DNA from 2 places in the Metabacillus flavus genome. Region 1 is predicted to be linked to the other one. Evidence: riboswitches for the same ligand, from Rfam matches in the RefSeq annotation. Region 1 holds a riboswitch; the other holds the start of a gene.
What was found. Region 1 has a riboswitch for preQ1 ahead of J9317_RS02655 (QueT transporter family protein). Riboswitches for the same ligand answer to the same signal wherever they lie in the genome.
Positions count from the first base shown of each region.

Region 2: linked by a shared signal. The riboswitch ahead of queC (7-cyano-7-deazaguanine synthase QueC) and the one ahead of J9317_RS02655 (QueT transporter family protein) in region 1 are both predicted to bind preQ1.

Region 1 covers NZ_JAGVRK010000001.1:498,406-501,816, forward strand. Annotated here, with positions in the region: gene J9317_RS02650 (NAD(P)H-binding protein) at 1-815, shown strand, start outside; gene J9317_RS02655 (QueT transporter family protein) at 861-1,346, opposite strand; PreQ1 riboswitch class I at 1,354-1,398, opposite strand; gene J9317_RS02660 (excisionase family DNA-binding protein) at 1,686-1,916, shown strand; gene J9317_RS02665 (dynamin family protein) at 2,487-3,411, shown strand, end outside.
Region 2 covers NZ_JAGVRK010000001.1:1,424,687-1,428,097, forward strand. Annotated here, with positions in the region: gene J9317_RS07355 (acetate and sugar kinases/Hsc70/actin family protein) at 1-178, shown strand, start outside; gene J9317_RS07360 (DUF2254 domain-containing protein) at 273-1,586, opposite strand; PreQ1 riboswitch class I at 1,667-1,711, shown strand; gene queC (7-cyano-7-deazaguanine synthase QueC) at 1,865-2,524, shown strand; gene queD (6-carboxytetrahydropterin synthase QueD) at 2,521-2,961, shown strand; gene queE (7-carboxy-7-deazaguanine synthase QueE) at 2,954-3,411, shown strand, end outside.

The sequences.
Region 1 (3,411 bases):
TCGGCGGTCCCGAAGTGATGTCATACAAGGAAATGATGCAGCAGACTGCAGAAGTGATGGGCCGGAGCACCCGAACCATGGATGTTCCGTTTATGACGGTCACCTTATCGCGCCTATGGGTAAGCCTGATCACTCAGTCGCCGAAAGACATCGCCTATCCGCTTATCGAAAGTCTGAAGCACCCAATGGTCGCGCAAGAGGAAAACATGGACGATGAAATCAGCTACGGGCAGACTCCTTTTAAAGAAGCAGCACAGTTTGCACTTGAAGAGGAGAAAAAGGAAGAGGAAAAGAAATCCAAGTCCTCCTCTTCTAAAAAATCGGATGTTTCTGATGTCCGATCTGTCCAGCGCATCCTGCTTCCGGAAGGGAAGGATGCTGATTGGGCAGGGGATTACTATATGAAATGGCTTGCCGGACTGGCACGTCCGTTTTTGAAGGTTGAATCGGATGCAAACAGAGTCAGCCGTTTCTCACTTGCCGGCTGGAAAAAGCCGATTATGGAGCTTACCTATGCACCTGATCGAAGCTCCTCCAATCGGGCGCTCTACCGCATTACCGGAGGCACGTTTTCCAAGATGACGGAAGGAAGCAAGGGCAGGATTGAGTTCAGGCAAATTCCAGGAACCCAGGAATGCATCATCGCTATCCATGAATATCAGCCATCTCTGCCGTGGCTGATTTACCGTCTAACCCAGGCAAATGTTCATATCGCGGTCATGTATTTGTATAAGCGGCATCTGCTCTATTTGATAGATAAGAAGGAGGAGCATCAGCAGGATGGTCCGGTCAAACGGGTTGTGCATATGAATTAGCGATAAAAAAAGCTGCTTCCCAGTGTGAGGAGCAGCTTTTCTCTGTTAATCGCGTGCATCGAAACGAAGCCGTTTGTTCAAGGCCTGAATAATTGGCATACCGGCCGCCATGACGACAAACTCGCCTGCTGCGGTGGTGGCCCATGTAATCCAGAACGGGAAGCCTAGAGCGATATGAAGCTCCCATGCAATGATGAACATCGTGAACGTAAAGACGAGTGTGTTCACAGCCATAAGCGCCCATGTGTTTCGGATATATTTTGAAGCAAGGATCGTAATGAGAAGGGCAATGACCGATTGGCCTGTTCCGAAAATCAGATCGAAGCCCTTCATTGGCGACCAGATCAAATTGGATATAAACACACCGAGCACAATTCCATAGATGTATTTTTTATTAAATACAACAAGGTGGTTCAGCATCTCCGGTATACGGAACTGAATGTTGGAAAAGGCAATCGGCTGAATCAGCGTTGAAACCGCGATATAAATCGCAGCCAAAATAGCATTGGCTGACAGAGTTCTAATATTCATATTCTTCTACTCCTTAGTTTTTTAGCGTGGGAGGATCTCGAACCACGGCCGAAAGAAGTTATTATAGTATGGATGAAAAAAATTGTAAATAGAAAGTTGCTGGGGTGTTTTTTTTTGCCGATATGTACCGTGCGGTCGCAATTCGACAGAAGCCCGTTGATAAACGACAAAACCCCGTGCATAAAAAACAAATTTCCGTTTATATTCGACCAAACTCTGAGGACGTCCAGTTTTTCCGTTATCCTCCGCAGCAAAGTATAAGGGGGGCCGCCCGGGAGCCCCTATTTACCCATCCTCCCCCAATTCGTTATAATAAACCCCATAGAGGAGGAATTCCGTGTGTATTTAACGATTAAAGAAACAGCCGAATATCTTTCCCTGCCAGAGACGTATATTGAGGCGCTTGTTCATCAGAACAGAATCCGCTATGTATTTGACGGACAGGTTTATATGATTAATAAAGAGCAATTTAACGGACACTTGGACCAGCTTGAGAAGGCCAAGAAGCAGCTGGAGGAGTGGAGAAATGAACCGATTCCGGAGGATCCGGATGTGAAGGATGAGGATTGATTTAACATAAAAATGCCGCGGGAACATAAAGGAGAACAAGGTTTATAATGGATCGGGGTTTTGTGCGGAATGTGGGTCCGGGAGGGAGATTAGTTCCTGTTTTATACAGATTGTGGTTCGTGGAGACTAATCAGTTTCTGTGTTGCACTGACCCCAGGTTCGGTAAAGGAGTAAAGCTCCGTCCCTTGCGCTGGAAGTGCATAGTGCTGCAAGGGATTGCAGGGTTGCTGCTCTGCCCCTTGATGCGGTGGTGCAGCGGGGGTCAGTGCTGGCTTGCACCGCACTGCACTGCACACAAAATCCATGCACAGCCCCTGCCCCGCCGTAAACGAACGCCTGCAGCGGAAATCAACAGCCAAGTTTAGCAGGGATTTTATTAATAACCCATACTAGTTGGAAAATCAAACCGTAAATTTTACACGTGTGTCTTATCTGTATTGAAAATGAAATCCTCTTGCAATGTCATGAAAAAAATCAGTGATAAAATATGAAAATAGATACCTAGGATGTGTAAATGAATCTTAGACAGGGAAATTGAATCATACATACTCTATTTTTTGGAGGAAAATCATGACTGCAGAAACGCGTTTAAGCAAGAAAACATATTTTGAAGAGCTGGCACCGGATACGGGAGTGCATCCGGTCCAGGTATTGGGGACGATGCTGCTTGAGGAGCATATAAAAGAGGATGGGGATGCGTCGGAAATCCGCTTTGCCCAGGGCGAGGTTTATTTCCACAACAAGGATTATGAAGCAGCGATCTTTAAATGGGAGCATATCTCGAACGGGCTCGATCAGTGGGCAAGAAAAAACATGGCTGATGCTTATATGGAGCTTGGCATGGATGCCTCCGCTTTGGATTTATATAAAAGCATCGAAACGGAGAGCCTCGTTTTAAAGGTGGAGGTAGCCTTGCAGCTGTTCTCCTTGTACCTGCAGCAGGAGAAGCAGGATGCAGCGGTTTATTCCATTAAAAAAGCGGTGGCGCTCGATCCAGATTATCAGAATATCTCATTGATCGCCCGTGCTTTTTTTGAAGAGCATGAGGATTGGGAAAACGCCGTGGAGCTTGCTTCAAATGAAACCATTCGCACCCAGTCCCTCGATTGGGCAGAGGTTCTTAAGTCATACATAGACCGCGGACTGACTGAGCGGTTCGAGCCTTCTTATTTTAATGATGCCCTTGTGAGTCTGCACCAGGTGAGCCCGGGTCATTTTGAGGAACTCGTCCTTTCTTTATGGAATTCCTACACAGGACAGCCTGCATATCTGCCATGGCTGAATAATTTTAATAACGTCTTTCAAACGCTGCAAGGAGAGCAGACGCATTCCTGGAGAAAGCTGTCGAAGCGGCATGAGGAAACGTATCTGCACTTGATCAGCGGCCGTTACACAACGAAGGAGCTTTCAAGCGTACTGCCGGGCTTCCTCGTAAACTGGCTGACTATGTCAGACTCCACTCATGCTATTCTATCATCAGCGGCAGTTCTTGCCT
Region 2 (3,411 bases), 930 kb from region 1:
CATTATATCAGGGTTCGCCATCGAATATTTATACAAAAAGAAAAGAAAAGGGCTTACCTTGAAAAAGTCTGAAAAAGAAGTGATTGTTATCGTACATATACAGGATTCATTGACAGAATCGGTAAAAAAAATCATCCTCAGCCACGGAGCAAAGGGAATTGGAACAGTAAAAAAATAAGGCTGCTGCCGGTAAAGCGTTTCAAATCAAGTTACCTGCATACAATGGATAATAAAAGCGGCAAAAAATAAAAACGCGGATATCCCGCGTTTTTTTAAATTCCCATAAATTTCTCTTCTCTGCAGCAGGCATCAGCAAGCCTTTGAAACTGTTGATTAAGATATGTTTTATCAAGGCTGATCCAATCTGTTTCCTGAAGTCCTTCCAATATATAGCACGAGAAGTTCCAGATGATTTCCTTTACTTCTTTATCATTGTTGTCCGCCACTATAGATAGGGCAGATATAATGGAATGCATAACGGCTGTATCTTCTTTTCCATGGTGTCTGATAAGATAAAAACTCTTATAAAGTAAATCTTCAAAGGATGGTTTATGAAAAATGACACGGAGTTTTTTCTCTTCATCCGTATAAAAAGGTTTTGGAATGTAGCTCTTTCCAAGACGGGTTAGAATTCTCGCAATATGCTCAACCGCATTCGCTGTCGTATACGGATCATTAAATGCCGGGGAGATGGAACGAATGGCGATTTCGGAAAGCTTTTGTATGCCAAAACCGACATCCCTTATAGGCTCCTGCTCGGGAATAATCAGAATCTGATTAAGCAGGCTGTCTGCATCGCTGAGGTCCTCCGTCCCCCAATAGGTAAGCAGAGGTGTTCCTTCATCTACGTAGCTTCCCAGGGCTTTTTCTACTTTTACTGTTATTTTTAATTTTTTTGCTGTTTGTATCATATCTCTTATTTGCACGTGCTGTATGTATCCTGCTTTTTTGCTCTTCAGCTGTCTGCCTTTGCCTGAAGTAATTTCTTCAGCTTCGCCGCATTCAGACAGTGCGTTCAGGGATTGGTCATCTTCATAGTTTTCTTTCCAGGCCTTCATTGTTTTGCTTGTGATTTGAAAGATCAGGTTGCTGACCTTAATTGACGCCACCGAGTGATGGATGAAGAAGACAAACGCTGCAAGGCATGCAAAAGCAACAACAATGGCAAGGGCAGGAACAATAAACAAGTCGCCGCCCTTATCTTTTGCTAAAAGCAAAAGAACAATGGTATAAACAAAGCCCCCTGTGAACATCCCAAGAACGCGCTGAGAGCTGCGGTCCGAGGTGAAGTTCTGCAAAGCCCTTGGAGAAAACTGTGCTGCATAAGTAGTCAAGACGACAAGAATGGATGAAAACGTGATGGTCGTCATAGTTAGCAAAGAGGTGGCAATCGAGCTTAAAATTGTTTGAGCAAGCTGCATGTCAGATAGAAAAAGGTCAGGTATGTAATCATATAATTCTGTATGCTTTGAAGCATATCGGTCGAGGGCCATACTTCCATATGCCAGGAACAGGGCAATAATTCCATAAAGCAAAGGGATAAACCAGAAGCTGGCTCTCACTTGCAAAAAGCGGTTCTTTTCCATTAAAACTCCTCCGGTATTGGCAGATGGCCATTTTTCATGTATAGTGAACAGGTCAGCTAAATACAAATCCGTTTTTCAAAACGGGAGAGGTTCTAGCACAACCCTCTATAAAAAACTAAGGACAGCAATATCAGAGGCGTTCCTTGGATATTGTTTTTTGTTTTTTTATAGATCATTCGCTAAGGCACCTCTCTGGGGGTGCCTTTATTATTTCACCGAATTGAATCATGATAAACATGGTTGTGACTGGAAGCTCCGTCTACAGGAGGAGATTCAACATGAAAAATGAAAAAGCACTGGTTGTTTTCAGCGGAGGCCAGGACAGCACCACCTGTCTATTCTGGGCATTAAAAAATTATAAAGAAGTAGAAGCGGTCACGTTTAACTATAATCAGCGGCATAAGCTTGAAATTGAAATCGCCGAAGCCATTGCAAAAGAGCAGGGAATCCGGCATCACGTCTTGGATATGTCCCTTTTGAATCAGCTTGCACCGAATGCGCTGACAAGGAATGATATAGAAATTGAACAAAAAGAAGGGGAGCTGCCATCGACTTTTGTTCCAGGCAGAAACCTGCTCTTTCTATCCTTCGCTTCAGTGCTTGCGAATCAGATTGGAGCAAGGCATATCGTTACAGGGGTTTGCGAAACAGATTTCAGCGGCTATCCGGATTGCCGGGACCAGTTCATAAAATCATGCAACGTGACCGTCAACCTGGCTATGGATGAGCAGCTTGTCTTCCACACACCGCTTATGTGGCTGAATAAAGAAGAAACATGGGAGCTCGCAGATGAATTGGGAGCACTTGATTATGTCCGGACGAAAACCCTCACTTGCTACAACGGAATTCCGGCAGATGGCTGCGGAGAATGCCCGGCATGTCTGTTACGAAAAAATGGCCTTGACGCCTATTTGAACAAAAAGGAGGCGGCACAATGATTCAGCAGATTTACCCTCAAGTGAACCATGACTTTCAATATGAGCTCAATAAAGACATGCATCTTTCTGCTGCCCATTTTGTTCCGCATGAGAGTGCAGGTCCGTGCCGGAATGTTCATGGCCATACGTATTTTGTGAATGTTACGATTGCCGGAGACACGCTTGATGAGTCAGGGTTTCTTGTAAACTTTAAAACGCTGAAAAATCTTGTGCACGGACAATTTGATCATACCATTTTAAATGAGCATGCCCTTTTTCAGTCCGGGAGTCCAGAGGATTTCCCGACTACAGAAGTGGTTGCCCGAAAAATAAGTGAAGTTATCCAGGCAGAATTGGATCAGCTTCCCGGCAAGCCTGTCTGTGTCCAGGTATTTGTCAGAGAAACACCGACCAGTTATGTGGTTTTTCGTCCGAAGAAGGTGAAAAGCAATGGCTGAAACGATTCCGGTTCTTGAAATATTCGGCCCGACGATACAGGGGGAAGGGATGGTCATCGGCCAAAAAACGATGTTCATCCGGACGGCAGGCTGCGACTATTCCTGTGCCTGGTGCGACTCATCATTTACTTGGGACGGTTCCGCGAAAAATGAAATCATCCAGATGGATGCCGGGCAGTTATGGACAGAGCTTACGCGCATCGGCGGAAACCGGTTTTCACATGTGACCGTATCCGGAGGAAATCCGGCACTATTAAAAAATTTGCAGCCAGTCATTGCGCTGCTGAAAGAAAAGGGCATGGAGATTGCTCTGGAGACACAGGGAAGCAGATACCAGGAATGGTTCACCGAGATTGATGATCTCACCATTTCTCCCAAGCCGCCAAGCTCAGGGATGAAAACGGATTTCGATGTTTTAAGCGGTGTTTTTAACCGGTTGAAAGAAGCTGG